DNA from 3 places in the Mesorhizobium sp. WSM3879 genome. Region 3 is predicted to be linked to each of the others. Evidence: predicted binding sites of a transcription regulator. Region 3 holds the regulator's gene; each other region holds the start of a gene.
What was found. The regulator PhoB, encoded in region 3, activates phosphate uptake and scavenging genes when phosphate is short. The targets are predictions, from matches to a motif close to TGTCATNNANCTGTCAT.
Positions count from the first base shown of each region.

Region 1: the regulator PhoB is predicted to act here: its motif matches at 2,013-2,029, upstream of ppk2 (polyphosphate kinase 2).
Region 2: the regulator PhoB is predicted to act here: its motif matches at 2,609-2,625, upstream of CK218_RS06765 (DUF1045 domain-containing protein).

Region 1 is NZ_NSFZ01000008.1:128,129-132,217, reverse strand. It holds gene CK218_RS19260 (glycosyl transferase family 90) at 1-777, shown strand, start outside; gene CK218_RS19255 (aldo/keto reductase) at 817-1,860, opposite strand; gene ppk2 (polyphosphate kinase 2) at 2,126-3,046, shown strand; gene CK218_RS19245 (dihydrofolate reductase family protein) at 3,089-3,736, opposite strand; gene hemB (porphobilinogen synthase) at 3,883-4,089, opposite strand, start outside.
Region 2 is NZ_NSFZ01000003.1:46,531-50,619, reverse strand. It holds gene iolD (3D-(3,5/4)-trihydroxycyclohexane-1,2-dione acylhydrolase (decyclizing)) at 1-324, shown strand, start outside; gene iolE (myo-inosose-2 dehydratase) at 497-1,411, shown strand; gene CK218_RS06775 (hypothetical protein) at 1,475-1,687, shown strand; gene iolB (5-deoxy-glucuronate isomerase) at 1,702-2,514, shown strand; gene CK218_RS06765 (DUF1045 domain-containing protein) at 2,664-3,371, shown strand; gene CK218_RS06760 (alpha-D-ribose 1-methylphosphonate 5-triphosphate diphosphatase) at 3,403-4,089, shown strand, end outside.
Region 3 is NZ_NSFZ01000007.1:151,578-155,666, reverse strand. It holds gene xylF (D-xylose ABC transporter substrate-binding protein) at 1-278, opposite strand, end outside; gene CK218_RS17650 (ROK family transcriptional regulator) at 630-1,865, shown strand; gene phoB (phosphate regulon transcriptional regulator PhoB) at 2,065-2,754, opposite strand; gene phoU (phosphate signaling complex protein PhoU) at 2,774-3,478, opposite strand; gene pstB (phosphate ABC transporter ATP-binding protein PstB) at 3,499-4,089, opposite strand, start outside.

The DNA of each region.
Region 1 (4,089 bases), on a different contig from region 3:
GCCGTGCCGGCCAGTCAAATACCCAAGTTCGGGAGTATGTACTATTACGACCTGAAGGAGTTCGCCCGCTACTTCGATCGCCACCTGCTCATCGATCTCGAGTTCGGCGACGTCGTCGACGTTCCGGCGGTGCCGTCAATCGTCAAGGACCGGCCGATCCGTAACGACAACGGCAACGCCGTGATCATGAAGCTCGACAAGTTCCGCCATTTCAACATGCCAAAGGACAATCTGTCCTTCGCCGACAAGCGCCCGATGGCGGTCTGGCGCGGTCATTTCAACAATCCGATCCGCAAACGGTTTGTCGATGCCGTGCGCGACCTGCCATCTTGCGATGCCGGCTCGCCCAAGCCAAGCGCCCCGGAGAACTATCGCAAGCCGTATCTCACGATCGCGCAGCAGCGGCAGTTCCGCTACATCGTCTCGCTCGAAGGCAATGACGTGGCGACGAACCTCAAGTGGATCATGAGCTCGAATTCGCTCTGCCTGATGCCGCCGCCGACCTACGAAACCTGGTTCGCCGAGGCTGAGCTCGAGGCCGATGTCCACTACGTGCCTCTGGCGTCGGATTTTTCGGACGTCGCCGACAAGATCGCCTATTTCGAAAAGCACCCGGCGGAAGCCCAACGCATCATAACGGCGGCCAACGCCTATTGCCGCCGGTTCAGCAACGAAAAGGACGAGCGGGCGGTATCGCTGCTCGTCCTCTACAAATATTTCGTGCTCAGCGGCCAGATCGAACCCGACCCGGAGGTCTGGCGTTTTATCGCCGGCTGACCTCCGCGCGTTTTCGGGCGCGGAGCACGGCGCGAATTCTCAGATATCGCTGCGGTCGAGCACCAGGTCGGCGGGGCCGAACCGGTTCTTGGCGGTGAGCTGCTGGTGCCAGTAGGGATAAAGCACCGGCGGCCGGCTGACGTCGTCGAGGCGCAGGCGCTCGTCCAGGGACAGCGTCAGGCTGGCCGCGGCGAGGTTGTCCTTGAGCTGGGCTTCGTTGCGGGCGCCGATCACCAGCGAAGAAACGGCCGGGCGGCCGAGCAGCCAGGCAAGCGCCACCTGTGCCGCCGAAACGCCGCGCGCCTTGCCGATTTCGACCAGAACGTCGACGATCCGCCACAACCTGTCCTCGTCGCGGATCGGCGGTTCGGACCAGCCGCCAAGCTGGCGGGCCGTCGGGCTGTCGCGGCGGTATTTGCCCGACAGCAGGCCGCCGGCCAGCGGGCTCCACACCAGCACGCCAAGACCCTGGTCGACCGAGATCGGCAGCAACTCGTACTCCGCCTCGCGCGCTTCAAGCGTGTAGTGGATCTGCTGCGTGACGAAGCGCGGCTGATGATGGCTGTCGCTGATCGAGAGCGCCTTCATCACCTGCCAGCCCGAATAATTGGAACAGCCGACATAACGGACCTTGCCCTGGCTGACCAAAGTGTCGAACGCAGCGATCGTTTCCTCCAGCGGCGTGACCCCATCCCACTCATGCAGGAAATAGATGTCGATGACGTCGGTCTTGAGCCGCTTCAGGCTCCGCTCGCATTCCCGGATCAGGTGATGGCGCGACAGGCCTTCGTCGTTGGGGCCGTTTCCGATCCGCATGCGCGCCTTGGAGGCGATGAGCACATCGTTCTTGCGCTTGCCGCCGAGCGCCTCGCCGACGATCTCCTCCGACAGGCCGTTCGAATACACGTTGGCGGTGTCGATGAGATTGATGCCGGCATCGATGCAGGTATCAACGATGCGGCTCGCCTCCGAGAGATCGGATTTGCCGACGGCGGCGAACGGGCCCGTCCCGCCGAAGGTCATCGTGCCAAGGGTCAATGTCGAAACCTTCAGTCCGGAACGGCCAAGCGTGCGGTATTCCATGTCAGGTCCTTGCGATTTGTTTTGAAGAGGCGCGCCGTCGCGGGCGCCGGAAGACGCGAGGTGTATTTGTAGGACAATTCGGGCGGCTTGTCGCCCCGCCATCGATACGGGCCGATCACATATCGGCTGGTCCAGCGTTGCCGGCTCCTGCTCGCAATAAAACCGTCATTGCGCGTCTGTATCTCAGTCGGCTTACGGAGTTGTGCTTCCGGCCGCGGCCGGAGCGCATCCGAGGCGAAAGTGGCTGACAGGCAGGAGCTGCGCAATGAACGAGGTCAAGACGAATTCCGGAGCCAAGGATTGGCTGGAAGCCGAACTCGAGGACACGCTCGACGAGGACTACGAGCTGGAGATTTCCGAACCCGCGCTCTCGCTCGAGATCGCCAGGATCTACAAGAAGTCGCATCCGCCCTCCATCGAGCGAATTACCTATTTCCGCGAGCTGCTGCGGCTGCAGTCGGAGCTCATCAAGCTGCAGTCCTGGGTTGCCTACCACAAGAAGAAGCTGGTGGTGATCTTCGAGGGACGCGACTCGGCCGGCAAGGGCGGCGTCATCAAGCGCATCACCCAGCGCCTCAACCCGCGCATATGCCGCGTCGTCGCGCTGCCTGCGCCGACCGAGCGTGAAAGATCGCAATGGTATTTCCAGCGCTACGTGCCGCATCTGCCGGCGGGCGGCGAGATCGTGCTGTTCGACCGCTCCTGGTACAACCGATCGGGCGTCGAGCGGGTGATGGGCTTTGCTAATGCGGATCAGGTCGAAGACTTTTTCCGCGACGTGCCGGAATTCGAACGCATGCTGGTGCGCTCCGGCATCACGCTGGTGAAATACTGGTTCTCGATTACCGACGAGGAGCAGCAGATGCGCTTTTTGATGCGCATCCACGATCCGATGAAGCAGTGGAAGCTGTCGCCGATGGACCTGCAGTCGCGCGTGCGCTGGGAACAATACACCAAAGCCAAGGAAGAGACCTTCGCCCGTACCAACATCAAGGAAGCACCCTGGTTCATTGTCGAAGGCAACGACAAGAAGCGGGCCCGACTGAACTGCATCGATCACCTGCTGCAGCAAATGCCTTACGAAGACGTGCCGCATGAGGAGATCACGCTGCCGGAGCGCGTCTTCAACCCGTCCTACGAGCGCCAGGTGCTGCCGCGCGAGCTTTATGTGCCGGCGAAGTATTGAGCACTTCGCCATTTCCCACAGAGGAAGAAGGGGGAGCCGAGCTTACGCCCGCCCGATCATCACATGCGTCGCGTCGGCGGTCGCGACCTGGCTGGTGCAGCGGTAGCCGAGCTTCGGCATGTCCAGTCCAGCGAAAAGATGCTCGCCGGAGCCGAGCAGGATTGGCGAGATCGCGAGATGCATCTCGTCGATCAGGCTTTCCTTCAGATATTGCCGGATCGTGGCAACGCCGCCGCCGACCCGCACATCCTTGTCCTTGGCGGCCGCCTTTGCCTGTTCGAGCGCCGAATGGATGCCGTCGGTGACGAAGTAAAACGTCGTGCCGCCTTCCATTAAGATCGGCGCCCGCTTGTGATGGGTGAGCACGAAGACCGGCACGTGATAGGGCGGGTTGTCGCCCCACCAGCCTTTCCAGCTCTCGTCCGGCCATTCGCCGCGGACCGGCCCGAACATGTTGCGGCCGAGGATCCAGGCGCCGACATTCTCGAAACTGCGCACGGCGAAGCTGTCGTCGATGCCCTTGGTCCCGCCCTCTTTGCCGATCACCATCTCACGAAAGGTGCGCGTGCCGATCATCCATTTATGCAGTCCTTCGCCGCCGACGCCGAGCGGGTTTTCGAGAGTCTGATCGGGGCCGGCGCCGTAGCCGTCCAGCGACAGGGTAAAAGCGTTGACGCGCAGCTTTGACATGATCGCCTCGTGAACTAGTTGTATTTTGCAAGCAGTCATGGGGTAACTTAACTGGTTGCATAATGCAAGCGGAATTTTCCGGCGAGCGATCGTCTCGTCGGGCGGCGCCCAGGTGACGCTGCGAGAATTTAAGATTTCGCCTGGGCCTAGCCCCTCAGCATCTCCGCTACGGTCGGCGCGAAATAGGTGAGGACGCCGTCGCAGCCGGCTCGCTTGAGGGCGAGAAGCGATTCCACCATCGCCTTTTCGCCGTCGATCCAGCCATTGGCGCTGGCCGCCTTGATCATCGAATATTCGCCCGACACCTGGTAGGCGAAGGTCGGCATCTGGAACTCGTCCTTCAGCCGCCGGAT
Region 2 (4,089 bases), on a different contig from region 3:
ACCGGCGGCGCCAACTTCAACAATCTCCTGAAGGACGCTCGCCACGAGGTGATGCCCGACGTCGACTTCGCCGCCCATGCGGCCAGCCTCGGCGCCGTCGCCGAGAAGGTGGCCTCGATTGCTGAACTCGAGACGGCGCTCGCCAAGGCGAAGGGCAACGACAAGACCACCGTGCTGGTCATCGACACCGATCCGCTGGTGTCGACCGAGGCCGGCGGCCACTGGTGGGATGTTGCCGTGCCGGAAGTCTCGTCGCGGCCGCAGGTGAACGCCGCGCGCAAGGCGTATGACGAGAAAAAGCTCATGCGGAGCTTAGGTGATTGAAGCTGGCACTGCCCCTCACCCTTGCCCTCTCCCCGTGAAGAACGGGGAGAGGGGCCGCCAGCGCTGAAGCCTGTCCCTTCTCCCCGTCATTCACGGGGAGAAGGTGCCGGCAGGCGGATGAGGAGCAGCGCCGACGAGCGAAAGTTGAACGATCCAAAGCTGGAGTGACGACTTGAAAGCCAAACTGGGCATGTCTCCCATCGCGTGGTGGAACGACGATCTCGTGGAATTGAGCGATGATGTGTCGCTGGAGGAGTGTTTGCGCCAGTCGCGCTCGGCCGGCTTCACCGGCATGGAGATGGGCCGCCGCTTCCCCAACGATCCGAAGGTGATGCTGCCGATCCTGAAAGAGGCCGACGTCACGCTCTGCGGCGGCTGGTTCTCCGGCACGCTGGTCGATGAGGACATGTCGAAGAACAAGGATCGCATCCAGCCGATGATCGACTTGTTCAAGGCGGTCAACGCGCCTTGCATCGTCTATGGCGAGGTCGGCCGCTCCATCCAGGGCGACCGCTCCAAGCCTCTTGCCACCAAGCCACGGCTTTCCGGCGACGAGATGAAGGCCTATGGCCGACGCGTCACCGAATTCGGCGAATGGTGCGCCGACCAGGGTATGCCGCTTTCCTACCATCATCACATGGCGGCCGTGGTCGAGACCGAGCCGGAACTCGATTCCTTCATGCATCATTCCGGCGAGGGCATCCCGCTGCTGCTCGATGCCGGCCATCTCGCCTTCGCCGGCGGCGATGTGTTGCGCGCCATCGACAACCACCACAAGCGCATCAACCACGTCCATGTGAAGGACGTGCGCATGAACGTGATCGACGGGCTCGACCGCACGAAGCAGTCCTTCCTCGATGCCGTCGCGCTCGGCGCCTTCACCGTGCCCGGCGACGGCTCGCTCGATTTCGGCGCGATCGTCCAGCGCTTCGCCGACTACGGCTATGAAGGCTGGTTCGTGGTCGAGGCCGAGCAGGATCCGAAAAAGAACCCGCCGCTGAGGATGGCTGAGGTCGGCCACAAGGAGCTGATGCGGGTGATGACGGCCGCCGGTTATACGGTGGAGACGCAGGGCTTCCCGGCGTAAACGGTGGATTCGTCCGGCCGCTCGGTCTATCTGATGCGTTTGGACAAGTCCCGGATTGGCGCGATGAAAGACTATGAGCACCCCTTCTTCCGACCGCTGTGGCGGCGCATTGCCGTCGTTGCCGTCTGCCTAATCTGGTCGGTGATCGAATTCGCCTCCGGCACGCCGTTCTGGGGTGTAATCGCGCTCGGCTTCGCCGGTTACGCGGTGTGGCAGTTCTTCTACCTCTACAAGCCGGCCGAGGAGCCCAAGCCTCCGGCCGAGCCGAAGGAATGACCCAGGAGACAAAAATGTCGAAACTGCTCGTCAAGGCCGACAAGGGCCACGGCCACGTCGCCCACGTCACCCCGCAAAGCGCGGGCTGGACTTACGTGGGTTTCGATCTCCACCGGTTGCGGCCGGGCGAGACGGCCGCCGGCGAGACGGGCGAGCGCGAGGTCTGCCTGGTGTTGGTCACCGGCAAGGGCAAGGCTGCGGCCGGCGGCAAGGATCTCGGCCTGCTCGGCAAGCGCATGTCGCCCTTCAAGGGCAAACCCTGGTCGGTCTATGTGCCGCAAGGCTCCGACTGGTCGGTGACCGCCGACACCGAACTGGAGCTTGCCGTCTGCTCGGCGCCCGGTCTTGGCGGCGGCCTGCCCGCCCGCGTCATTGCGCCCGACGATCTCGGTCAGGAAGTGCGCGGCAAGGGCACCAACACCCGCTACGTCACCAACATCCTGCCCGAGGGCAAGCCGGCCGACTCGCTGCTGGTGGTCGAGGTCATCACGCCCGGCGGCCATACCTCCAGCTATCCGCCGCACAAACACGACCAGGACAATCTGCCGGCCGAGTCCTATCTCGAGGAGACCTATTATCACCGCCTCAACCCGCCGCAGGGTTTCGCCTTCCAGCGCGTCTACACCGACGCCGACAGAAATGGCGTGCGCGACCTGGACGAGGCGATGGCGATCGAGGACGGCGATGTCGTGCTGGTGCCCAAGGGCTACCACCCGTGTGCGGCCTGCCACGGCTATGATCTCTATTATCTCAACGTCATGGCCGGCCCGAAGCGGACGTGGAAATTCCACAACGCCGCTGAGCATGAGTGGCTGATGAAGGCGTGAGATTTTTCATCGCCCTCAACCTGTTGGTCCAGTTCGGGAAAATCGTCGGCTAAGGACCGCCGGAGCCTGGGTTGCCTTCGAAAACCCATGAAAGCTTCGTCAATCCGTCATGGAAATCACCTATGGCAGCGGTCTGACGAGGATTTTCGATGCGCTATGCCATTTACTTTACCCCGAGGCAGGATGAGCCGCTGGCGCGGATCGCCGCCAACTGGCTGGGGCGCGACCCGTTCGGCGCGCCGACGCGGCCGGTCGAGGGTGTGGGTGACCTGTCGGCGGCGGAAGTTGCCTTCCACACCGCCTCGGCACGGCGCTATGGCTTCCACGCGACGCTGAAGGCGCCGTTCCGGCTGGCGCCGAGCGAAACGGAAGCCTCGCTGCGGGCGGCGCTCGACGATTTCGCCGAGGCCACGCCACCAGTCGTCATCCCGCGTCTGGTCGTCGGCCAGATCGACGGCTTTTTCGCGCTGGTGCCGGAAAGTCCTTTCGAGCCGCTCAACAATTTCGCCGGCGAGGTCGTGCGCGCCTTCGACCGTTTCCGCGCGCCGCTGACCGAGGCCGAGATCGAGCGCCGCAGTCCAGACTCGCTGAAGCCGGATGAGTTTCGCAACCTCTGCCAGTGGGGTTATCCCTACGTCTTCGAGACATTCCGCTTCCACATGACGCTCTCCGGACGGGTCGGGCCACAGGAAAGCCCGCGCCTTCGCGCTGCAATCGACAGCCTGTTCGCGGATGTTCTGCAGCGTCCGGTGCCGGTGGATGCGCTGACGCTGTTCGTCGAAACCGAACCGGGCGCGCCCTTCATGGTGCTCTCGCACCACGTGCTTGGACGCGGCCCGGCCAGAAAAACCGCCTGATGTCCGCCCCGCCTGAGATAGGACTGCTGAAATGACCGCCGAGATCGTTTTGAACAATGCCCGCATCGTGCTGCCCGACGAGATCGTCGCGGGCTCGCTGCTGCTGCGCGATGGGCTGATCGCCGCGATCGAGCCGGGTGCGGCCCGCACCGGCGAGGACATGGGCGGCGACTACATCATCCCGGGTCTCGTCGAGCTGCACACCGATCACCTCGAAGGCCATTACGCGCCGCGTCCGAAAGTGCGCTGGAACCCGATCGCCGCCGTGCTCGCCCACGATGCGCAGGTGGCGACCGCCGGCATCACCACGGTGCTCGACGCCTTGCGTGTCGGCATGGACGAGGATGCCGACCTGAAGTCCGACGACGTGCGCAAGCTCGCCGATGCGATCGAGGACAGCGTGCGCCAGGATCGGCTCAGGGCCGACCACTTCATCCATCTGCGGTGCGAGGTCTCGGCGCCGGATTGCCTCGAGGCCTTCGCCAATTTCGAGACCGACGACAGGGTGAAGCTCGCCTCGCTGATGGACCATGCGCCGGGCCAGCGCCAGTTCGTCGATCTCGAGACCTACGCCTATTATTACCAGCGCAAGCTGAAGCTCACCGACCGCGACTTCCAGAAATTCTGCGAGAAGCGTATGGCGGAATCGGCCAAGAATTCCGGGCCGAACCGCGTCTTCATTTCCGCCGCCTGCCGCGAGCGCGGCATCGTGCTTGCC
Region 3 (4,089 bases):
GCGTCCTGCGCCAGGATTATCAACGCATTCGCGCCCTGCGAGATCAGGCTTTCGACGTCGGTCAGCTGCTTGCCTGGATTGGACTGTGCGTCGGCGGATATGTACTTGTCGCCGGCGGCCTCGATCGCCTTCTTCATCGCCGCTTCGTCGGTCTTCCAGCGCTCTTCCTGGAAATTGGACCACGAAACGCCGATCACCTTGTCCTTCGCCTCGGCGACCGACGCCAACGTCAACGACATGGCGACGCCCGCCAGAATGGCGGCTGCGAATCTCTTCATGATATCCTCCCTGCGCCCCTCGCGGCGCGACCCAGACTGGCCCGAAGGCCATGTAGAGGCTTTTTTTCGAGCCTCGAAAAAATACTGATCGAACGCTAAAGCGCTGTCAACTGCAATTCTGACGGTTTTTGAGGTGTCGCGTACTTTTTTTCGAGACCCGCAATAAATAATGACAGTGCCGACCGCTTCTGCCACTATCGCGGAACAGTTCGGAGGAAGCGCAGACCGCGTCCACCGAATATTTTAAAAAACCAGGACGGTTCGGGTGCCGGCGTCCGGGACTGAACCAATCTGGTGCGTCGCCGAGTCCTGTGCATGATCGAGAGGCCGCGCTGACTGGGAGGAGACAAAATGTCGGTCGGAATCCGCCACGACGACCTGCGCCGGCGCAACCGCGCCATGGTGCTCTCGGCCGTGCGCCGGGCCGGCCAGCCGTCGCGCACGGAAATCGCCGCGACCACCGGGCTCAGCCATTCGACCATTTCGGCGATCTCTTCCGACCTGATCCAGGAAGGCATCCTGGCCGAGAGCAAGCCGAGCGAGACCGCGTCTCTGAAGCGCGGCCGGCCACAGGTGGGCCTCGCGCTCAAGCCGGAGGCGGCGGCGGTGGTGACAGTGGTGCTGTCGCTCAATTTCCTCTCGGTCGCCGTTATCGATTATGCGGGCCAGGTCATCGCCGAGGAGCAGCGCCGCCTCGATACGCTCACCATGCCGCGCGACGAGCTGATCGGCGAATGCTTGGCGATCGTGCGGCGCCGGCTGGACGATCCGGACCTCGACGTCGGCAGCGTCGCCCGCATCGCCATGGGCATCCAGGGCATCACCGATTCCCATGCCCGCGCCATGCTGTGGTCGCCGATCACGCCGCTGACCGACATTCCCTTCGCCGACATCCTGGAAAAGGAATTCGGCATTCCGGCCACCATGGAAAACGACTGCAACATGATGGCTGTGGCGCTGCAGTGGCGCGATCCCCACCGCTATCGCGACAATTTCATCGCCATTCTGCTCTCGCACGGCATCGGCATGGGCCTGGTGCTGAAGGGCGAGCTGTTCACCGGCACACATTCGTCCGGCGGCGAGTTCGGCCACATGATCCATCGTCCGAGCGGCGCGCTCTGCCGTTGCGGACGCCGCGGCTGCGTCGAGGCCTATGCCGGCAACTACGCCATCTGGCGCAGCGCCATGAAGATGAGCGAGGACGCCGAGCCGATCGATGTCGGCGACGCCGACATGCGGGCGCTCGCCGCCAAGGCGCGCGAGACAGATGGCCCGGAGCGCGAGGCCTATCGCCGGGCCGGGGAGGCGCTGGGCTTCGGCCTTGGCAGCCTGTTCGCGCTGATCGACCCGGCGCCGGTCGCCATGGTCGGCGTCAGCGCCGCCGCCTTCGACCTGATCGAGCCGGCGCTGCGCGAGGCGATCGCCCAGACCGCCGGCGGCCAGCATTCAAATTCGATCTCCTTCGATACCGAGCCGAACGAATTGCCGCTGATCCGCGAAGGCTGCGCCGTGCGCGCGCTGACCTTCGTCGACCAGGAGATTTTCGCCTCGGGCGTGCAGGCAAGAGCGGGCAAGAACGTAGCCTGAGCAGCTTCGAGAGCGATCGTTAGCTTCCGAGCATCCTGCAGACGCCGGAGATTAGTGAAGCCCCCCGCAGCTTCGTCATTCCAGGGCGGAGCAGGAGCGGAGCTCCCTCCGCCCGTGGATGACGAAGCACAGGCGTCTCGGCTACCCACCAACGCAGATCCCGGAATTGCCGAACCCGTCAGAACATCGAGCCGAGGATCTAGTCTTCCTTGATCGCATAGCCCGCCCCGCGAATGGTGCGGATCACATCGGGCATCCGGCCGTTGTTGACCGCCTTGCGCAGGCGTCCGACATGCACGTCCACGGTGCGCTCGTCGATATAGATCGTCTCGCCCCAGACATTGTCGAGCAGCTGGCTGCGCGAGAACACCCGGCCGGGATGCCGCATCATGAATTCCAGCAGCCGGAACTCGGTCGGACCGAGCCTGATCTCGCTCTTCTTGCGGTAGACGCGGTGCGATTCGCGGTCGAGGACGATGTCACCGACCTTGAGCACGCTGGACAGCACCTCCGGCTTGGCGCGGCGCAGCAGCGCCTTGACCCTGGCCATGAACTCCGGTGTCGAGAACGGCTTGACCAGATAGTCGTCGGCGCCCGTCGAGAGGCCGCGCACCCTGTCGCTTTCCTCGCCGCGCGCCGTCAGCATGATGATCGGCAGGCGTTCGGTCTCGGGCCGCATCCTGAGGCGCCGGCAAAGCTCGATGCCGGACACCGCCGGCACCATCCAGTCGAGCACCAGCAGGTCGGGCACATTCTCCTGCAGGCGGATCTCGGCCTCGTCGCCGCGCGTCACCACCTCGACCTGATAGCCCTCGGATTCGAGGTTGTAGCGGAGCAGCACCCCCAGCGGCTCCTCGTCCTCCACCACCATGATGCGTGGCGCGATCATTTAGCAGGCACCTTCGCTGTCAGGCCGCCGGCGCCGACATCGCCGTCTCGTCCTGCTTAGGACGATTCGCGGGCAATTGCGTGCCGGTCAGCACATAGTAGGCGTTCTCGGCGATGTTGGTGACGTGATCGCCGATGCGCTCCAGATTCTTGGCGCAGAACAACAGATGCGTGCAAGCCGTGATGTTGCGCGGATCCTCCATCATGTAGGTCAGGAGCTCGCGGAAGACGGAGGTGTATTTGACGTCGATGCGCTCGTCGTCGTTGCGGAGCTTGGCGAGCGCCGTGGCGTCGCCGGTCGCGTATTCCTCGATCACGCCCTGGACCTGGATCAGCACCAGCTGCGCCATCGAGTCGATGGAGTGCGAAAGGTCGCGCGGCGCGGCGCTGATGCCGACCGAGCCGACGCGCTTGGCGATGTTCTTGGCAAGGTCGCCGATGCGCTCGAGATCGCCGGCCATGCGGATGGCGCCAACGACGCTGCGCAGGTCGTCGGCCATCGGCTGGCGTTTGGCAATCAGCGTGATGGCGCGATCGTCGAGCTCGCGCTGGCGCGCGTCCATGATGGCATCGTCGGAGACCACGCGCTGCGCCAGCGCGTTGTCGGAATTCAGCAGAGCCTTGGTCGACGCGCCGACCATCGAGCCGGCAAGATCGCCCATGTCGCGGATGAGCTGGCTGATCTGCCTCAGATCCTCGTCGAAGGAAGCGACCGTATGGGCCATGGTTATGTCCTCGTATGAACTCAGCCGAAGCGGCCGGTGATGTAGTCCTGCGTGCGCTTCTCGCGGGGCGAGGTGAAGATCTTCTCGGTCCGGTCGAATTCGATCAGCTCGCCGAGATACATGAACGCCGTCTGCCGCGACACGCGCGCCGCCTGCTGCATGTTGTGGGTGACGATCACGATCGTGTAGTCGGCCTGCAGCTCGTCGATCAGCTCCTCGATCTTGGCGGTCGAGAGCGGATCGAGCGCCGATGCCGGCTCGTCGAGCAGGATGACCTCCGGCTTCACCGCCACGGTGCGGGCGATGCAGAGCCGCTGCTGCTGGCCGCCCGAAAGGCTCTGGCCACTGGCGTTGAGCTTGTCCTTGACCTCGTTCCACAGCGCGGCGCGCTTCAGCGCCTGTTCGACGCGATTGTCCATCTCGGCCTTGCTGATCTTCTCATACAGCCTGACGCCGAAGGCGATGTTCTCGTAGATCGACATCGGGAACGGCGTCGGCTTCTGGAACACCATGCCGATCTTGGTCCTGAGCAGGTTGAGGTCCTGCGAGGGGTCGAGGATGTTCTTGCCGTCGAGCAGCACCTGGCCTTCGGCGCTCTGCTTCGGGTAGAG